One region of the Pseudoalteromonas sp. Angola-7 genome, then DNA from elsewhere that is predicted to be linked to it. Evidence: predicted binding sites of a transcription regulator. Region 1 holds the regulator's gene; each other region holds the start of a gene.
The links. The regulator sigma-54, encoded in region 1, starts transcription at its own class of promoters, with help from an activator protein. The targets are predictions, from matches to a motif close to GTTGGCACGNNNNTNGNNT.
Positions count from the first base shown of each region.

Region 1 (4,217 bases):
GCCTATTGCAATAGTGAGGTAACTACGGTTATTACGCTCTAAGTGTGGCAACCAAGTTTGTACAAAGGTTTGAATTTGCCAAGTGAATTTTTGCACTATGCTGTGATTTGCCAAAAAATCTTTTACTGGTTGATCAAGGCCCGTAAGCGGTTTAAGTTCAGGCTCCCAGTGGGGGTTTGGCAAAAAGCGAGCATCAAAAACATAATCAGCTTCTTTAGGTATGCCGTGTTTAAAGCCAAACGATTCAAACGTTACAATAAGTTGCTTATCTTTTTTACCCAGTATTTTTTCGCGAATTGACTCTGCTAATTGGTGCACACTTAAATCGGTAGTATCAAGCATAAAGTCAGCGCGCGTTACGAGTACATCAAGCAGCTCTTTTTCTTTTTTTATTGCTAAATCAAGCGGCAGCGAATCGATGGATAAAGGGTGTAATCTGCGTGTTTCTGAAAAACGTTTGATCAGTGTTTGATCATCACTATCTAAATAAAACAGTGTGGGTTTAGCAAAGTCAGGAAGGTACTCGAGAATATCGTTAAATTCGTCTTGTTCTTTGGGGATATTACGAACATCTATACTAACGGCTATTTTGTCATAGTTATCTGAAACACTTCGCACTAAAGAGGGCAGTAAGTTGACCGGAATATTATCTACGCAATAATAGCCTAAATCTTCAACCACGCGTAAAGCAACCGACTTACCTGAACCAGAACGGCCGCTTATGATAATTAACTCCATTTATAGCCCTTAGTATTTACTACGATTGATCAACAATTACTTGATACAGCTCTGCATCGGTTTTAGCACTACGCAGCTGTTTACAAAATTCTTTGTTGCTCAGTTTATCAGCTATGGTTGCCAGAGTCTTTAGGTGCTGTTGGTTATCGCCATCTGGTACGATGAGTGCAACAAAAATATCAACAGGGCAGTTATCAATAGCATCAAAGTTAACAGGGGTGTCGCTAACAAGTACTAAAGCCAGCGGCTCTTCTACGCCACCCATTCTGCCATGAGGAATGGCGATACCTCGGCCAATACCAGTACTGCCTAGCTTTTCTCTGCTTGCCAGCGCATTAAGAATATCTTGTTGTGGTAAGTAGGGGAGCTTTTCATGAGCTAGCTCACTGATAAACTCTAAAATTCTTTTTTTACTACTAAAAAGGACCGCAGCTTTGCTGCAGTCCTGGCATACTAATGTACTTAATTTCATAATATTAGTGTCTAGCAAGCTTCTCTTTATGTTTTATGACTTGACGATCGAGCTTGTCAATCAACGAGTCTATAGCGGCATACATATCTTGGTGCTCTGTTGAGGCAAATAAATCTGCGCCACTTACATGAATAGTCGCTTCTGCTTTTTGGTTGAGTTTTTCTACATCGAGAATGACATGCACATTGCTAATATGATCTGAGTGCCTTTCTAGCTTTGCAAATTTATTATTTACATAGTCTCTAAGTGAATCAGTTACTTCTACGTGACGACCAGTTAGGTTTAGTTGCATAAGCATTTCCTCTTTGTTTTTTACGTCTTATATCAAACTCTTTCTCTGATTTGACGGTGGAATAGCTAGCGATTCACGGTATTTTGCTATTGTGCGTCTAGCTACTTTAATTCCTTGCTCTGCCAATATATCCGCAATTTTACTATCACTCAATGGTTTAGCTGAGTTTTCCGCGGCAATTAGCTTTTTAATTAGGGCACGTATTGCGGTTGATGAACACTCTCCGCCGTTTTCAGTGCTTACGTGGCTTGAGAAAAAATACTTAAGCTCAAAAATACCACGTGGCGTATGCATATATTTTTGCGTGGTAACACGCGAAATTGTCGATTCATGCATTTCTACCATTTCAGCAACATCGTTTAAAACCATTGGCTTCATGGCTTCGGGGCCATGTTCAAAAAATGCCTGTTGCTGTTTTACAATACAGTTTGTTACTTTGAGCAGCGTGTCGTTTCTGCTTTCAAGGCTTTTTATAAACCATTTAGCTTCTTGTAAGTGAGAGCGAATAAATTGGCTATCACCACTTGATTTTACGGTACGTGACATAGCCGCGTACTGACTATTTACGCGTATTTTTGGCATGCTATCTGGGTTTAGCTCTACCACCCAGCGGCCTTTTATTTTTTTAACCGACACATCCGGTATTACATACTCCGACTCTTCCCTTACTATTGTATCTGCAGGTTTTGGGTTGAGGGTATGTATTAGGGTCATGACCTCTTTAAGCTCGTCTTCTTTAAGCTTAGTCTTTTTCATTAATGTACGATAGTCGCGTGCCGCTAATAGATCAATGTGATCGGTTAAGATCATTTTAGTTTGTTCTATAAAAGGGGTGTCTTTATCAAACTGGTTTAGCTGAATACACAAGCACTCTTGTAAACTGCGCGCGGCTATACCTACAGGGTCAAATAACTGAATACGCTTTAAAACGGCTTCTATTTCATCAAGTTCAACTTCAACTTCGTCATCGTTTTCTTGGTTAAAGCTCTCTAAAATCTCTTCGCAACTTAGCGTTAAAATACCCGAGTCATCTACAGCTTCTACAATGGCAATAGCAATGGCTTCGTCAGTGGGGCTAAAGGGAGTAAGCTGAAGCTGCCACATTAGATACTCATGTAGCGTTTCAGTAGAGGCACCTTGATAAATAGACTCATCTTCCGGCATTGGGCCTGAGGATGCAGCAGGGGCTGCGCTCATGTACTCATCCCAAGTTACATCCATTGCCATATCATCGCTAACGGTGTCTTTATTTAAAGCTTCGCCACTGTCTTGCTCGTACTCGCTGGTTGTATCGTCAGCCGATGCGCTTACGGTTACATCATCCGTATCTGCTTTTTGTTCATTTTTTCCAGCCGACTCTTCCGTGTAATCTTGCTCTTCTACTTCTAATAGCGGGTTGCTATCAAGTGCTTCTTGTATTTCTTGCTGGAGATCCAATGTACTGAGCTGCAGCAAGCGAATCGCTTGTTGCAATTGTGGAGTCATTGTAAGTTGCTGGCCCATGCGCAGCTGTAATGATTGCCTCATGTATCTCTAACAATCCTTTTGTGTTGTTATAATTAATATTAGCAGATGCTTGTAGGTGTGGCTTAAATGTTACAGCCTAAATTGCTCGCCTAAATAAACATCGCGTACAGTTTTGTCATTTAATACGTGTTCTGGGGTGCCAGATGCAATTAGCTCCCCATGAGAAACAATGTAGGCTTTTTCACAAACATCAAGGGTTTCTCTTACATTGTGATCGGTAATTAATACGCCAATGCCACGGTTTTTAAGATGTTCTATTATTTTCTTTATATCTAACACTGAAATCGGATCAACACCAGCAAAAGGCTCATCCAATAAAATAAATTTAGGGTTTGCTGCCAGTGCTCTGGCAATTTCTACACGGCGGCGTTCACCACCAGAAAGCGCCATACCTTGGCTATCGCGAATATGCTGGATACTAAATTCATCAAGTAAGTTGTTAAGCGTTTCTTCACGTGCGGCTTTATTGAGCTCTTTACGCGTTTCTAAAATAGCCATTAAGTTTTGATAAACTGTCAGCTTTCTAAATATTGATGACTCTTGCGGCAAATAGCCAATGCCTAAGCGTGCGCGGCTGTGCATAGGCAATAACGTAATGTCGTTATCATCAATAGAAATTTTACCTTTGTCGCTAGGTACTAACCCTACAATCATGTAAAAGGTGGTGGTTTTACCTGCGCCATTAGGGCCCAATAAGCCAACAATGCTGCCGGCTTCTACCTCAAGGCCTACATTTTTTACAACTTGGCGGCCTTTATAGCTTTTTGCTAATAGTTCTGCTTTTAAGGTGCTCATGGTTGACCTTCGTTACCTGTTTTTTCTTTAATTTTTGCTTCAACAGGCACTAAAATTGTGTGGACACGATCCGTAGAGTTTTCGTCTTTTTCTGCGCTAATAAGCTGCTGCTGCATATCGTAGGTAATACTTTTAGCATTAATTTTTTGACCGGCTTGTGCGACTTCAGCATCGCCAACAAGTGTTAAAAAGCGCTTTGCTACGTCGTAACGTACTTCGTTTGCACTGGCACTCATTACGGTCCCATCGTCTTGCTTTTCTTCGAAGTAGGCTGGGCTGCCAGTGGCAATAAGGAGTTGTTTGTTATCCCCTAAGTCTTCACGTTTATGTACTTCGAGTCGGTCGGCTGTAATTTTGCGATTACCATGCACAATTTCGACGTTCTTTTCAAAA
Region 1 covers NZ_JAQREL010000003.1:420,598-424,814, reverse strand. Annotated here, with positions in the region: gene rapZ (RNase adapter RapZ) at 1-738, opposite strand, end outside; gene PSH50_RS06810 (PTS sugar transporter subunit IIA) at 758-1,210, opposite strand; gene hpf (ribosome hibernation promoting factor) at 1,215-1,502, opposite strand; gene PSH50_RS06800 (RNA polymerase factor sigma-54) at 1,530-3,029, opposite strand; gene lptB (LPS export ABC transporter ATP-binding protein) at 3,099-3,824, opposite strand; gene lptA (lipopolysaccharide transport periplasmic protein LptA) at 3,821-4,217, opposite strand, start outside.

Region 2 (4,217 bases), on a different contig from region 1:
CGCTGTTACTTGGGCAGCGATAACCGAGGGTAGGTTATGAGTAACGATATTAGTACTAGTTCATCTTTTATGGACTCGATTACTTGGCAAGAGACTCAAGTAGCGACTTCCACTGAAGAGAGCGATGCGTTAACACAGGAAGATTTTTTCTCGTTGCTAACTCAGCAGCTATCGTATCAGGATCCGAGTAATCCGGCTGATAACGATCAGATGATTGCGCAAATGACTAATTTTACCATGGCGCAAGGTATCACAGATTTAAACACAAATTTTGAGTCGCTTGCCTCATCAATGACTTCAAACTCTGCTTTACAAGCATCAACCCTGGTTGGTAAACAAGCGCTTTTAGAATCTAATACGCTTGAACTTGGTGAAAGTGGCGAGGCAAAAGGGTCGGCAGTTGCTGAAGAAGCCGTTGATAATTTAAAAATCAAAGTCACAGATGCCTCTGGGCAACTGGTAAGAACTATCGATATGGGTTCGCAAGCAGCGGGTGCTGTGCGCTTTAGTTGGGATGGGAATAATGAATCTGGCGAACGCCTACCAGAGGGCGAATACACGATTACTGCAGAGGGCAGTACCAACGGCGAGTTTTCAAGCTTACCGGTAGCCACATTCAAAAACATTGAAAGCGTTAATATCAACGGCTCTAGTGGCATTATTATTAACACCAAAGAGGGTGCGGTTAGGTTGACGGATGTCGCAGAGATCGCATAACCATTTAAAAGTATTTCGCCTGCTAGCAGGCTATTAGATTAAAAGTTAGAGGTGAATTATGAGCTTTAATATCGCACTTACAGGCCTAGCTGCCGCTCAAAAAGACTTAGACGTAACAGCAAATAATATTGCTAACGTAAATACCACTGGTTTTAAAGAATCGCGGGCTGAATTTGCTGATGTATATGCTGCATCTGTGTTTAGCGCAGGTAAAACCAAAAATGGTGATGGTGTGCAAACAACCATGGTTGCACAGCAATTTCATCAAGGCTCACTGCAATTTACTAACAACTCGTTAGACTTAGCGATTACTGGCGAAGGTTACTTTGCAATGACCGATGATATTTCGTCGCAAGATTTAACCTATACTCGTGCAGGTGCATTTAAGCTTAATCAAGACAATTTTATGGTTGACGCCAAAGGTAATTACTTACAAGCTTTTCCGGTTGATGCATCAAGTGGGGACACCACATCGGTAAGTCTAAGTACAACTAACCCAATTCAAATTCCTGATTCATCTGGTTCGCCTCGCGCTACAGAAAACGTATTTTTGTCATTTAATTTAGATGCAACAGCAGATGCTACAGGCCTTGCTTTTGACCCTACATCAAATGGTACGTATAACTCGTCAACGTCTACAACCGTTTATGATTCACTGGGTGAGCCGCATATTCTTCAGTACTTTTTTGTTAAAGAAGAAGACGCTGCTGCAGGTGGTACTGATAACAGCTGGGAGGTATACGCCACCTTAGATGGGAAAGTTGTAGATGGTACATCAGGTGCAGAGCAAACAACTACACCTTATACACCGATAGCTACACTTGGCTTCGACTCTAGTGGTTTACCTGCGACAACCAACGGTATAGCAAATACTAACGCCACAACATTTGACGAAATTAATTTACCGGCAGGTGCAGGCACTGGTTTATCGTCAATGCTTGATAACGGCGCGACATTTCCAAGCACGGGTATTGAGTTAAATTGGCGCGATGAAAATAACACAGCAGGACGTATTCCCACTCAGTACTCAAGTGGTTTTGAAGTAAAAGCCCTTGACCAAGATGGTTCTACAGTCGGTCGTTTAGCGGGTATTGATATTGGTACAGACGGTAAAATTGTGGCCTCGTACAGTAATGGTGATTCAACCTACTTAGGGCAAGTGGCTATGGTACGTTTTCCAAACTCACAAGGTTTATCGCAAGTAGGCGATACCAGCTGGAAGCAAAGTATTGACTCTGGCGAGCCGGTAGCCGGTGAAGCAGGCTCGGGTACTTTTGGTAGTATTAATTCATCCGCACTTGAGCAATCAAATACCAACTTAACAAACGAATTAGTTGATTTGATTACCGCTCAACGTAACTACCAAGCAAACTCTCGAGCGCTTGAAGTTAACTCAACAATTCAGCAAAGTATTTTGCAGATTCGATAAGTTAACCTTATTTTTGGTTAAGATTTTAAGGCTGCATTTTTGCAGCCTTTTTTATACCTAATACCACAAATTAGCCTAGCTGAACCGTTCAATACCTTCCTTATATTGCGTCAAATTTAATCTGGCATCTATTTTGCATTTATCAACTCAGAGATTTTTTATGTGAGTCGATGTTATGGACAAAATGGTCTACATTGCGGCCTCTGGCGCTAAGCAAAGCCTACAGGGGCTTGCACTTAAAGCCAATAATTTGGCAAACGCAAATACCACAGGTTTTAAAGCTGACTTCGCGCAAGCGCGTTCTATGCAAGCATTTGGCGAGGGCTTGCCGACCCGAGTGTTTTCTATGCAAGAGCGACCTGGTTCTAACATGACCTCTGGCGGCATAATCGAAACAGGGCGAGATTTAGACATTGCCATGAGCGATAACGCCTGGCTCGCTGTTCAAGATGACTCAGGGAATGAAGCCTACACTAAAGTCGGTACGCTGAACATTACTGCACAAGGCATGTTAGTAACGAGCCATGGTCGTCAAGTTATTGGCGAAGGTGGCCCCGTAATTCTACCTGTCCCTATTGAAAAAATAAGCTTTAGTGCAGATGGCGCCATTCAGGTTCGCCCGCAAGGCGCACCAGCCAATTTTTTAGAAGAAGTAGACACGCTACGTGTTGTTGAAGGAAACAGCAGGCAGCTTGAAAAAGGTAACGATGGTTTATTTAGACCAGTACCTGGGCAAACCGTTGATACCTCTGAAAATGTAAAAGTGTTAAGTGGTGCACTGGAAATGTCTAACGTTAATCCAGTTCACGAAATGGTCGATATGATCAACCACCAACGTCAATTTGAGTTACAAGTAAAACTAATGAAAACAGCTGAAGAGATTGACGAACGTCAAGATCAGTTGATGCGCATAGTTTAACTTTAAAATGAGGGCATACTTATGAATCCTGCATTGTGGATAAGTAAAACAGGGCTAGACGCTCAACAAACTGATATTTCAGTTATTTCAAATAATTTGGCGAATGCCAGTACCGTAGGTTACAAAAAGAGCCGCGCTATTTTTGAAGATTTACTGTATCAAAACATCAACCAACCTGGCGGGCGATCATCACAAGATACTGAGTTACCATCAGGCCTAATGCTTGGTGCCGGTGCAAAAGTGGTTGCTAACCAAAAAGAGTTTACGCAAGGCAATATGCTTACCACTGAAAACTCACTTGATTGGATGATCTCAGGCGAAGGCTTTTTTGAAGTGTTGCAACCTGATGGCAATATTGCCTATTCGCGTAATGGACAATTTACTACCGATGAAGACGGCCGCATTGTTACTTCAGGTGCTGGCTTTGTTGTTCAGCCCGAAATGAATGTTCCCGATGATGCGCAATCAATTACGGTTTCTCAAGATGGTGAAGTATCTGTACGTGTTGCAGGGCAAGCCGATAATGTGGTGATTGGTCAGCTAACAATTAGCGACTTTATTAATCCATCTGGTCTTGAGCCAATTGGTCAAAACCTTTACACCGAAACGGCTGTTAGTGGGGCACCTGTGCAAGGTAATCCAGGCGTAGAAGGGTTGGGTACTATTATTCAGGGCTCGCTTGAAACATCAAACGTTAATGTAACAGAAGAACTGGTAAACCTTATCGAAACACAACGTGTTTACGAAATGAATTCAAAAGTAATTTCAGCCGTTGACGAAATGATGAGCTACATCAATCAACAGTTATAATCGTGCACAAGGGGATAGTTATGCGTAAAGTTATTTTATTTGCTGCAGGCACCATATTTTTAAGTGGCTGTGTTTCTACGCAAAATAGTGAAGTGGTTCAAGACGACCCATACTACGCACCCATGTACCCAGAGCCCGTAGCAGAGCCCGTTGTTGCAACAGGTTCGCTATTTAATACCAACACATTTAATGACCTGTATTCAGATAAAAAAGCGCTTAGAACAGGCGATATCATCACCGTCAAGCTTGAAGAGTCAACACAAGCTACAAAAGCCGCAAAAACTGAAACTGACAAAGAAACCGACGCCAGTTTGGACCCCATTATTGGATTAGGTGGCTTAC
Region 2 covers NZ_JAQREL010000010.1:144,444-148,660, reverse strand. Annotated here, with positions in the region: gene flgC (flagellar basal body rod protein FlgC) at 1-23, shown strand, start outside; gene PSH50_RS14215 (flagellar hook assembly protein FlgD) at 37-717, shown strand; gene flgE (flagellar hook protein FlgE) at 776-2,146, shown strand; gene PSH50_RS14205 (flagellar basal body rod protein FlgF) at 2,322-3,065, shown strand; gene flgG (flagellar basal-body rod protein FlgG) at 3,087-3,875, shown strand; gene flgH (flagellar basal body L-ring protein FlgH) at 3,896-4,217, shown strand, end outside.
Region 2: PSH50_RS14205 (flagellar basal body rod protein FlgF) is a predicted target of sigma-54. The motif match lies at 2,267-2,285, and genes of this name have one in related genera.

Region 3 (4,217 bases), on a different contig from region 1:
ATCGTTTACTTTATGGTCGCGTGTTATTGCTTCCATACTTTTTGCACGTAAACGCGTAATTCGGGTATCACCTAAATGAAAAATATAACCCGTGGCCGATTTTAAAATAAGCGCTGTAAACGTGGTCATCCAATCTGCTTGGCGCTGGCCAAGGTGATTGTAGTTAACCGATTGCGAATACAGCCACTGATTTAAACTGGCCAATACCTTAGATACCGACTTTTTAACGGCCCAACTTGGTGGTGTATTTAAATACTCATTTATAAAGTGCGTTACCGATAACTGTGACGCTTGTTTGGCATTTTTTGCTGATGAGCACCCATCGGCCAAGCAGGCAATAACCCCTTTTGACTCTTTTTCTTGCGCTTGAGTATTAAGGGCAGCAAACGCATCTTGGTTTTCGGTTTTTATACCTTTGCTGCTATAGCCACCAAACTCTACGTTGAGTTCGTTTTTAAGTGCGCTGGCTTTTTGGGTTTCATCAAACATAAGGTTGCCTTAAGTCACAGAAATCAGTTCAACGGTGCCATCTTCGTTTACTTCTGTGATATGGCCATCGGGTTCTTTCATAAATAACAAAGCACCTAAACCTAACAATGCGCTTGCCGCGATAATCATAAAGAATGTTTGGTAATCAACTAATGAAAGCGCCGTTAAATATACAACAGCTCCGACATTACCGTACGCTCCCGTCATACCTGCAATTTGCCCAGTTAAACGGCGTTTAATTAGTGGCACAGCGGCAAATACAGCCCCTTCCCCTGCTTGCACAAAGAACGAACACGCCATGGCAGCGGCAACTGCAAGCCAAAGCGGCCAGCTAGCATCAACTAAACCCATAACAAAATAACCTACAGCTAAGCCGGTGGTAAGTACAATCAGTGTTTTACGACGACCCATTCTATCTGAGATCCAACCACCACCAGGACGAGAGGCTAAGTTCATAAATGCATAGGCTGATGCAAGTAAACCTGCGTACACCATATCAAGGCCAAATACTTCCATAAAAAATAATGGCAACATAGATACAACGGCAAGCTCTGAGCCAAATGTTGTAAAGTACAGAACATTTAAAACAGCCACTTGCTTAAATTCGTAACGATGTGATTCTGGAACAGGTTGTTTAAAAATATGGCCGTTTATGTCATACGTTTTATACACTTCGTAAAGATAAAGCAGCACCAAAAATACATATGTACCAATAACAAAACTTTCAGAAAGTAAGCTTGCGCCCGATGGCGAAAGCTTCCATGTCAGTAGTGCTAAAGCACCGTACATAGGTAGCTTCATTATAAGAAGTAATACAAAGTCGCCTTTGCTGGTTACTTCCATTGCCCCGACTTTTTTAGGCTTAAAGTACGTGCCACCTTTAGGTGTGTCCGATACATTTAAATACCAAATAACACCAAAAATTACGCTTAACACTCCCGTTAAGCCAATCGCATAGCGCCAACCATCGTCACCGCCAAACATAAGCGCTAATACTGGTAATAGCATTGCGGCTGCCGCCGAGCCAAAGTTACCCCAGCCGCCGTAAATACCTTCGGCTGTACCCAACTCGTTTGCCGGGAACCACTCGCTCACCATGCGAATACCAACAACAAAACCCGCACCAATAAAACCAAGTGCAAAACGGGCAATAGCGGCTTGCTCAAATGTGGTCGCCATCGCAAACATAAAACACGGGATACTACATAAAATGAGTAGAGCTGCGTATACAATACGCGGGCCAAATTTATCGGTTAGCATACCTACTACAACACGCGCCGGAATAGTTAAGGCAACATTTAAAATAAGCAGTGTTTTTACTTGTGCCATAGTAATACCTAGCGAACCCGCTATAGCACCTAATAATGGTGCATGGTTAAACCAGACAAAAAACGAAATAAAAAACACCATCCAGCTTAAATGCAGTATTTTCATTTTTCCGCTAAACGATATGAGATTAAACCCAGTACTCGGTTGCATGTTATTTTTTCCTTGTAACGATTATTGTTTTAAGCAGTACATACTACTTTGGTAGCATATATACCGCGCCAGTTGTTAAATTAACGTTAACCACATTCAGCAATTACCAAGCCAACAATTAATAACTAACAAATTCAGCTGGTTACAATTTTCTTTATTGATAGTAATTTTCCTTTGCACTATTTAAGTAGCAGCAATGGGCGTTAACAGTGCAAAGATTTTTAAAGCTTTACTTGCTCTGAGTTTTAACTACTTGGTATTGTTACAAAAAAATTTGAGCGCACATTTATGCAAAAACCGCCTTTATCTTATCAGCAGCAATTACGTTATTCTCGCCACATTATGCTTGTACAACTTGATATAGATGGACAAGAAAAACTGTGGCAATCTCATGCGCTTATAGTGGGTTTAGGCGGTTTAGGCTGCCCGGTTGCACAGTACTTAGCAGCATCAGGAGTAGGAACATTAACCCTTGTTGATAACGATGTAGTTGATGCGACAAACTTGCAAAGGCAGGTGCTTTACAAACAAACAGATGTAGGTAGCTTAAAAACACACGCAGCTAAAGCACAGTTAACCAGCTTAAATGATGAAATAGATATACATACAATTGATGCTTTTTTAGATAAAGACTTTGCACTTAATACGCTATTAAACACTGTTGATGTAGTTATAGATTGCTCTGACAACTTAGCCACGCGAAACCTACTCAATAGCGCCTGCTATAATACCAACACGCCATTAGTATCGGGCTCTGCAATTAGAATGGAAGGCCAAGTTGCCTGTTTTACCATGGCACAAAATAGCCATTGTTATGGGTGCTTATCTCAGTTATTTAGTGAGCAAACACAAAGCTGCTCAGAATCGGGGGTCCTTTCCCCAATTGTAGGGTTAATTGGCAGTATTCAAGCAACTGAGGCACTTAAATTATTAGCTGGCTTGCCTAGTAAACTTACTGAACAACTATTACTGGTGGATGGGCTTAGCATGGAGTTTAACCGCTTTAACATTACAAAAAATAAGCATTGCGCGGTGTGTGGAGCTTAATTAGTCTCTAGGTTATTAATGCTAACGTACAGTAGCTCACCTTTATTTACCTCATTTTGCTGCCACTGGCGTTTTGATGCGGTGCAATAAATTAGCTGAGTATCGACGGTAATTGTAAGCTGGTATTGATTATTAATAAGCTTGGCGTGTTCAAATACACCTATGAGAACATTACAGTCACTCGTAGCACCAGGCTTAGCTTTGCTGCAAGTAATTTGCGCGCTTTCTACTATTAACTTTTGGTTTTTCTTAATGTGCTCAGGCGCTACATATAAGCTCTGATTACTGTTGTTTAGTGTAAGTTTGTATACCTGAAAATTTTCATCAAATTGTTGATTGCTATAATTTAATACGCTTAACGGCGTTTGGTTGTAGCTTGCATAAATAGCATTGGCAACTTGCTGTGCATTACCCTGCGCTAGCACTTTACCTTTAACTATGTGTAACAGGGTATCACTGCAAAAAAGTAGCTCTTTTAAAGAGTGACTCACAATTATGAATTTAATGGCGTGCTGCTTATTTAGCTCTTGTACTGCGCTAAGCATATTAAAGCGAGTGTGCCAATCTAGTGCGCTAAAGGGCTCATCAAGCAATATAACCGATTGGCCGCTTAAAAGTGTTCTGCCAAAAATAACGCGCTGTTGCTCACCGCCGGATAAGCCCGATACATCACGATTTAATAATGGCTCTAAGTTTAAAAGCGCGCTAACCCGCTCAAGAGTTAAAGTGGTTGATTTGTTTTTACAATGCTTTTGCGTAAATTGCAAGTTACCCAAAACATTTAAATGCGGGAACAACGGGCACGACTGCAGTTGTAAAGTAAGTGCGCGTTTATCAGGCGCTAGATGAGTAATATTTTTATTATTAATATAAACACTGCGTGCACTGTTAAGCCCAGCTATAGCGTGCAACAAGCTTGATTTACCAGAGCCTGATGGCCCAAACACACCTAATATATTAAAGTCATTAATGCTAATATCTACATCAAGATTAAAGCTATCAAAAACTTGCTTACACTGTAATTTAAGCACGATTAGCGGCTCCGTTTATCACGGTTTTATTAAATTTAAATAATAAAACTAAACACGCAAACGAAATTGCAAGAAGCACTAACGACAACTGATGCGCAGCACCATAGTTTAACGATTCAACATGATCATAAAGCGCAATAGATACCACTTGTGTTTCGCCTTGAATATTTC
Region 3 covers NZ_JAQREL010000004.1:185,121-189,337, reverse strand. Annotated here, with positions in the region: gene PSH50_RS07915 (bifunctional protein-serine/threonine kinase/phosphatase) at 1-489, opposite strand, end outside; gene PSH50_RS07910 (NarK family nitrate/nitrite MFS transporter) at 499-1,968, opposite strand; gene moeB (molybdopterin-synthase adenylyltransferase MoeB) at 2,257-3,015, shown strand; gene PSH50_RS07900 (ATP-binding cassette domain-containing protein) at 3,012-4,046, opposite strand; gene modB (molybdate ABC transporter permease subunit) at 4,039-4,217, opposite strand, start outside.
Region 3: PSH50_RS07910 (NarK family nitrate/nitrite MFS transporter) is a predicted target of sigma-54. The motif match lies at 2,066-2,084, and genes of this name have one in related genera.

Region 4 (4,217 bases), on a different contig from region 1:
AATAACCGTTGTTGATATAGACGGCAACCGCTTACGAGAGCTACAAGATAAGTACGACTTACAAGGGGTCACGGGGCACAGTGCTCACCCAGATGTGCTCAGACGTGCAGGTGCTGAAGACGCCGACATGATTATTGCGGTAACCAGCTCAGATGAAGTCAATATGGTGGCCTGCCAAGTCGCGTATAGTATTTTTAATACGCCCACTAAAATAGCCCGTATCCGATCAGAGCAATATTTAAAATACCGCGAAAAGCTATTTCATAACGATGACCTCCCGGTTGATCACTATATTGCCCCCGAAGCACTTGTTACCAAATATATTCGCCGTTTAATAGATTACCCAGGCGCGTTGCAAGTGCTGCAATTTGCCGATGGCATGCTCTCTCTTGTGGCTGTAAAAGCTTACTACGGTGGCTTATTAGTGGGTTATGCGCTTTCTGCTTTAAAAGAGCATATTCCGAATGTAGAAACCCGTGTAGCAGCAATTTATCGCCAAGGTAAAGCTATAAAACCACTGGGCACCACGGTAATAGAAGCGGACGATGAAGTATTTTTCATTGCTGCCACTAAGCATATTCGTGCGGTTATGAACGAGCTACAAAAACTTGAGCGTTCTTACAAAAAAATTATGATAGCCGGTGGCGGTAACATTGGTGCAGGCCTTGCTCGCTCACTGGAAAAAAACCACAGCGTTAAGTTATTAGAGCGCAGTAAAGAGCGTGCTGAGCAACTCTCTGAAATGCTAGATAACACCGTCGTGTTTTGTGGAGACGCCTCAGACCAAGAACTACTATCTGAAGAGCACATAGAACAAGTTGATGTGTTTATTGCCGTAACCAACGACGATGAAGCAAATATAATGTCGGCCATGCTTGCAAAACGCATGGGCGCACAAAAAACCATGGTGCTTATTCAGCGTGGTGCGTATGTAGATTTAGTGCAAGGGGGTGAAATAGATATTGCTATATCACCACAACAAGCAACTATTTCGGCGCTACTTACACACGTACGCCGTGGCGATATTGTTAATGTGTACTCGTTACGTAAAGGCGCGGCAGAGGCCATTGAAGCCGTTGCCCATGGCGATGAAAACACATCAAAAGTAGTTGGCCGTGCGATTGCCGATATCAAGCTACCTGCAGGTACAACGATTGGCGCTATTGTACGTAATGACGACGTACTGATTGCCCACGACGACACCGTTATTATGTCTGGTGATCACGTTATTATGTTTTTAATCGATAAAAAGCATATCAACGTAGTAGAAAAGCTATTCCAAGTTAGCGCTATATTTTTATAGTTAAACACAAAAAAGCCGCTGACTAAGGCGGCTTTAGTGGAGTATGTTTTTTAATGCTAGGCAACCCTGCTTAGCAGCTTCTAATTACTGTACTTTTGAAAACTCTTGCTCAGAAATTTCACCATTACCATCAGTATCTAGCTGGTCAAAAATTTTCACTAGCTGTGAATTTACCTGCGCTTCTTGCTTTGAAATTGCACCATCACCATCGGCATCAAACGAGGCAAAGTCGACTGCAGCATACGCCGCTGATGAAGAAGCTAATACGATAACGGCAAGTGCTGTATTTAATGTTTTCATAGTTGTGTCCTAATTAAGAGGAAATCCTTTTCTAAGATCCATGGGTTTAAAAATTAACTAAAAAGTGCTTTTGCCAATGTGCATTATTAAGTTTTAATGCACATTGGATTAGAGAAAATGACTCTTTGCTAAGTGAACATGCGCTGTCCTGCGCTCAATTGGCAAAGATCATCACACCCTAGTATTTAGAGAACTCTTGCTTTGAAAGCTCACCATTTCCGTCGGTATCAAGCTCAACAAACTCAGCCATTAAATCCGCATCAACCGATGCCTCAGCTTGGCTAATGGCACCATTGCCATCTACATCTAGCGTGTCAAAATCAGTCCCTGCAAAGGCAGCAGAAGAAGAGGCAATAGCCATAAATGCGAGTGCTTTATTTAAATGCTTCATAATTTAATCCTTCAATATAAACAAATTAGTTAAGTTCACTACGTGGTGTACGTAATCCTTGTAATCCTTTTTCGTAAGCTCCCTTGCCTACTTAGGTTGTCATTGGCAACTCAGGATTGTTACCACACTTTAAGCTTCTGAAAATTCTTCTTTTGATAGCTCACCATCTTGGTCAGTATCTAATTCTGAGAACATGCTCATCAGTTTTGCATCAATTGATGCCTCTGATTTGCTAATTGTGCCGCTGCCATCTACATCTAACGTATCAAAATCGGTTGCTGCAAATACCGCTGATGATGAAGCAAGGGCGATAAGTGCTAAAGTTTTATTAATGCTTTTCATAATATAATTCCTTCAAGTATATGTGTGCGATTAAGTGTTTTACTTTAAATCACGTTATTGTTCAGTACAGCCAGACTATTACAACTTGAATGCCAAGTTTTAAAAGTTTATTAATTTCAATCAGTTAAATTAGTGCTTGGCTATTTTTGATAAATTTGCGGGGGTTTTATGTTGCAAACTAGCAACAAAGGGTAAAGCTAAGTTTTTAAATACAATAAAAACAGCTAGTTACATAAAAGAAAAAAGCTACAATTTTCGGCGTAAATTGTAAGGGTGAAGATTTATCGAAAAAAGAGACTAAATTTTAGCCGTGAGGGGAGCTAACGTATTAAAATAACTCACTCGTAAAACTAATCTATACATCTGATTTTTATAGAAAATAAAAAATATTTTGTGAAGTTTTAAAAAATATGACTGCCACTAAAATAAAAAATGGCCATTTGTTGCTATTAAGCGAAAGTACTTACTCTAATGGCAACTCAAGCATTGCGGGATCGATAAAGTGCTCTTTCATAAATGCCTTCATTTCATCTTCACTGGCTAAAAGTTTAATACCACAATTAACCCCCGCAGCGTGTTCTTTTACACTGCATATTTCGCCAGTAAATGCTTTATTGTTGGTATCAACCGTCACCGTGCATTGCATATCTTTAATATTTTCATCGTTTTGATCGCCGCGTACATCAAACATCACCCCGGTAAGCGAGATGTCTTTAATCACCCCTTCAAGTACTCTATCGTCACTGAGAGTTAATTTTGCAGGTAATAAGGTAGGTATGCGTGTTTGCGCGCGCAGTGCAAATAACTGCACTTGCGTAGGGTAATTAATAAAAATGAGCCTAGCAGGGTGTGAGGCAACCGACATAAGCTGCTGCCTAAATGCTATTACTTGTCCGCCACTGCCTTCTATAACCGCTCTTACCACCACCATTACACCATCACGTAGGTAATCACTTGCAGCAGGTAAACGCTTTGAACTTGGGTAATTTAAAATAATAAATTTATTTTCTAGCAAGCCAATAAACTCTGTTTTCACGCGTTTACTACTGGTAGGCGTAACAATTTCCAAGTCGACCAATCGCCCTGTTGTTAACTGGTGTAATTTATCTAAATTAGAATGTGGCATGCCTGTTCCTGAGCATCATTTTTATATTATTACCCACGCCAAAAGGTCGGCGTAAATAGCACGAGTAAAGTGAATATTTCTAAGCGACCAAATACCATGGCAATGGTTAATAGCCATTTGGCACCATCGCTCACCGCCCCATAATGCGAGGCAACATCACCTAAGCCTGGGCCTAAATTATTTAAACATGCCGCTGTAGCAGAGAACGCGGTAATGTTATCCATGCCGGTTCCCATTAGCGCCAGCATTATAATAATAAATACCAATGCGTACGCTGAGAAAAACCCCCAAACCGCTTCAACTACTTTATCGGGCAAGGCTTTACGACCAAGCTTAATAGAGTATATAGCACGTGGGTGCACTAAGCGGTTAAGCTCACGTATGCCTTGTAGGTAAAGTAAAAACACGCGTACAACTTTCATACCGCCACCGGTTGAACCTGCACAGCCACCTATAAAGCTCGAAAAAATAAGCAATATAGGTAAAAACAGCGGCCAAGTAGAAAAGTTATCAGTGGCAAAACCGGCTGTGGTACTCATAGAAACCGCCTGAAATAAGGCCTGATCGAGGGTTTCATCGCCATCGGCAAATATTTCGTTAGATGAGAGCACCGTAAAACAAATCACCACCAGCGCTAACTGTATCAGTAAAAAAACTTTAAATTCAGGGTCGCGAATGTATACCTGAACATTACGACTCGCTACCGCCGCGTAATGCAGTGAAAAGTTAACCGCAGCAATAATTAAAAAGAAAAC
Region 4 covers NZ_JAQREL010000021.1:10,527-14,743, forward strand. Annotated here, with positions in the region: gene trkA (Trk system potassium transporter TrkA) at 1-1,303, shown strand, start outside; gene PSH50_RS19795 (EF-hand domain-containing protein) at 1,388-1,603, opposite strand; gene PSH50_RS19800 (calmodulin-like protein) at 1,782-1,994, opposite strand; gene PSH50_RS19805 (EF-hand domain-containing protein) at 2,124-2,336, opposite strand; gene PSH50_RS19810 (flagellar brake protein) at 2,800-3,462, opposite strand; gene PSH50_RS19815 (TrkH family potassium uptake protein) at 3,492-4,217, opposite strand, start outside.
Region 4: PSH50_RS19805 (EF-hand domain-containing protein) is a predicted target of sigma-54. The motif match lies at 2,415-2,433, and genes of this name have one in related genera.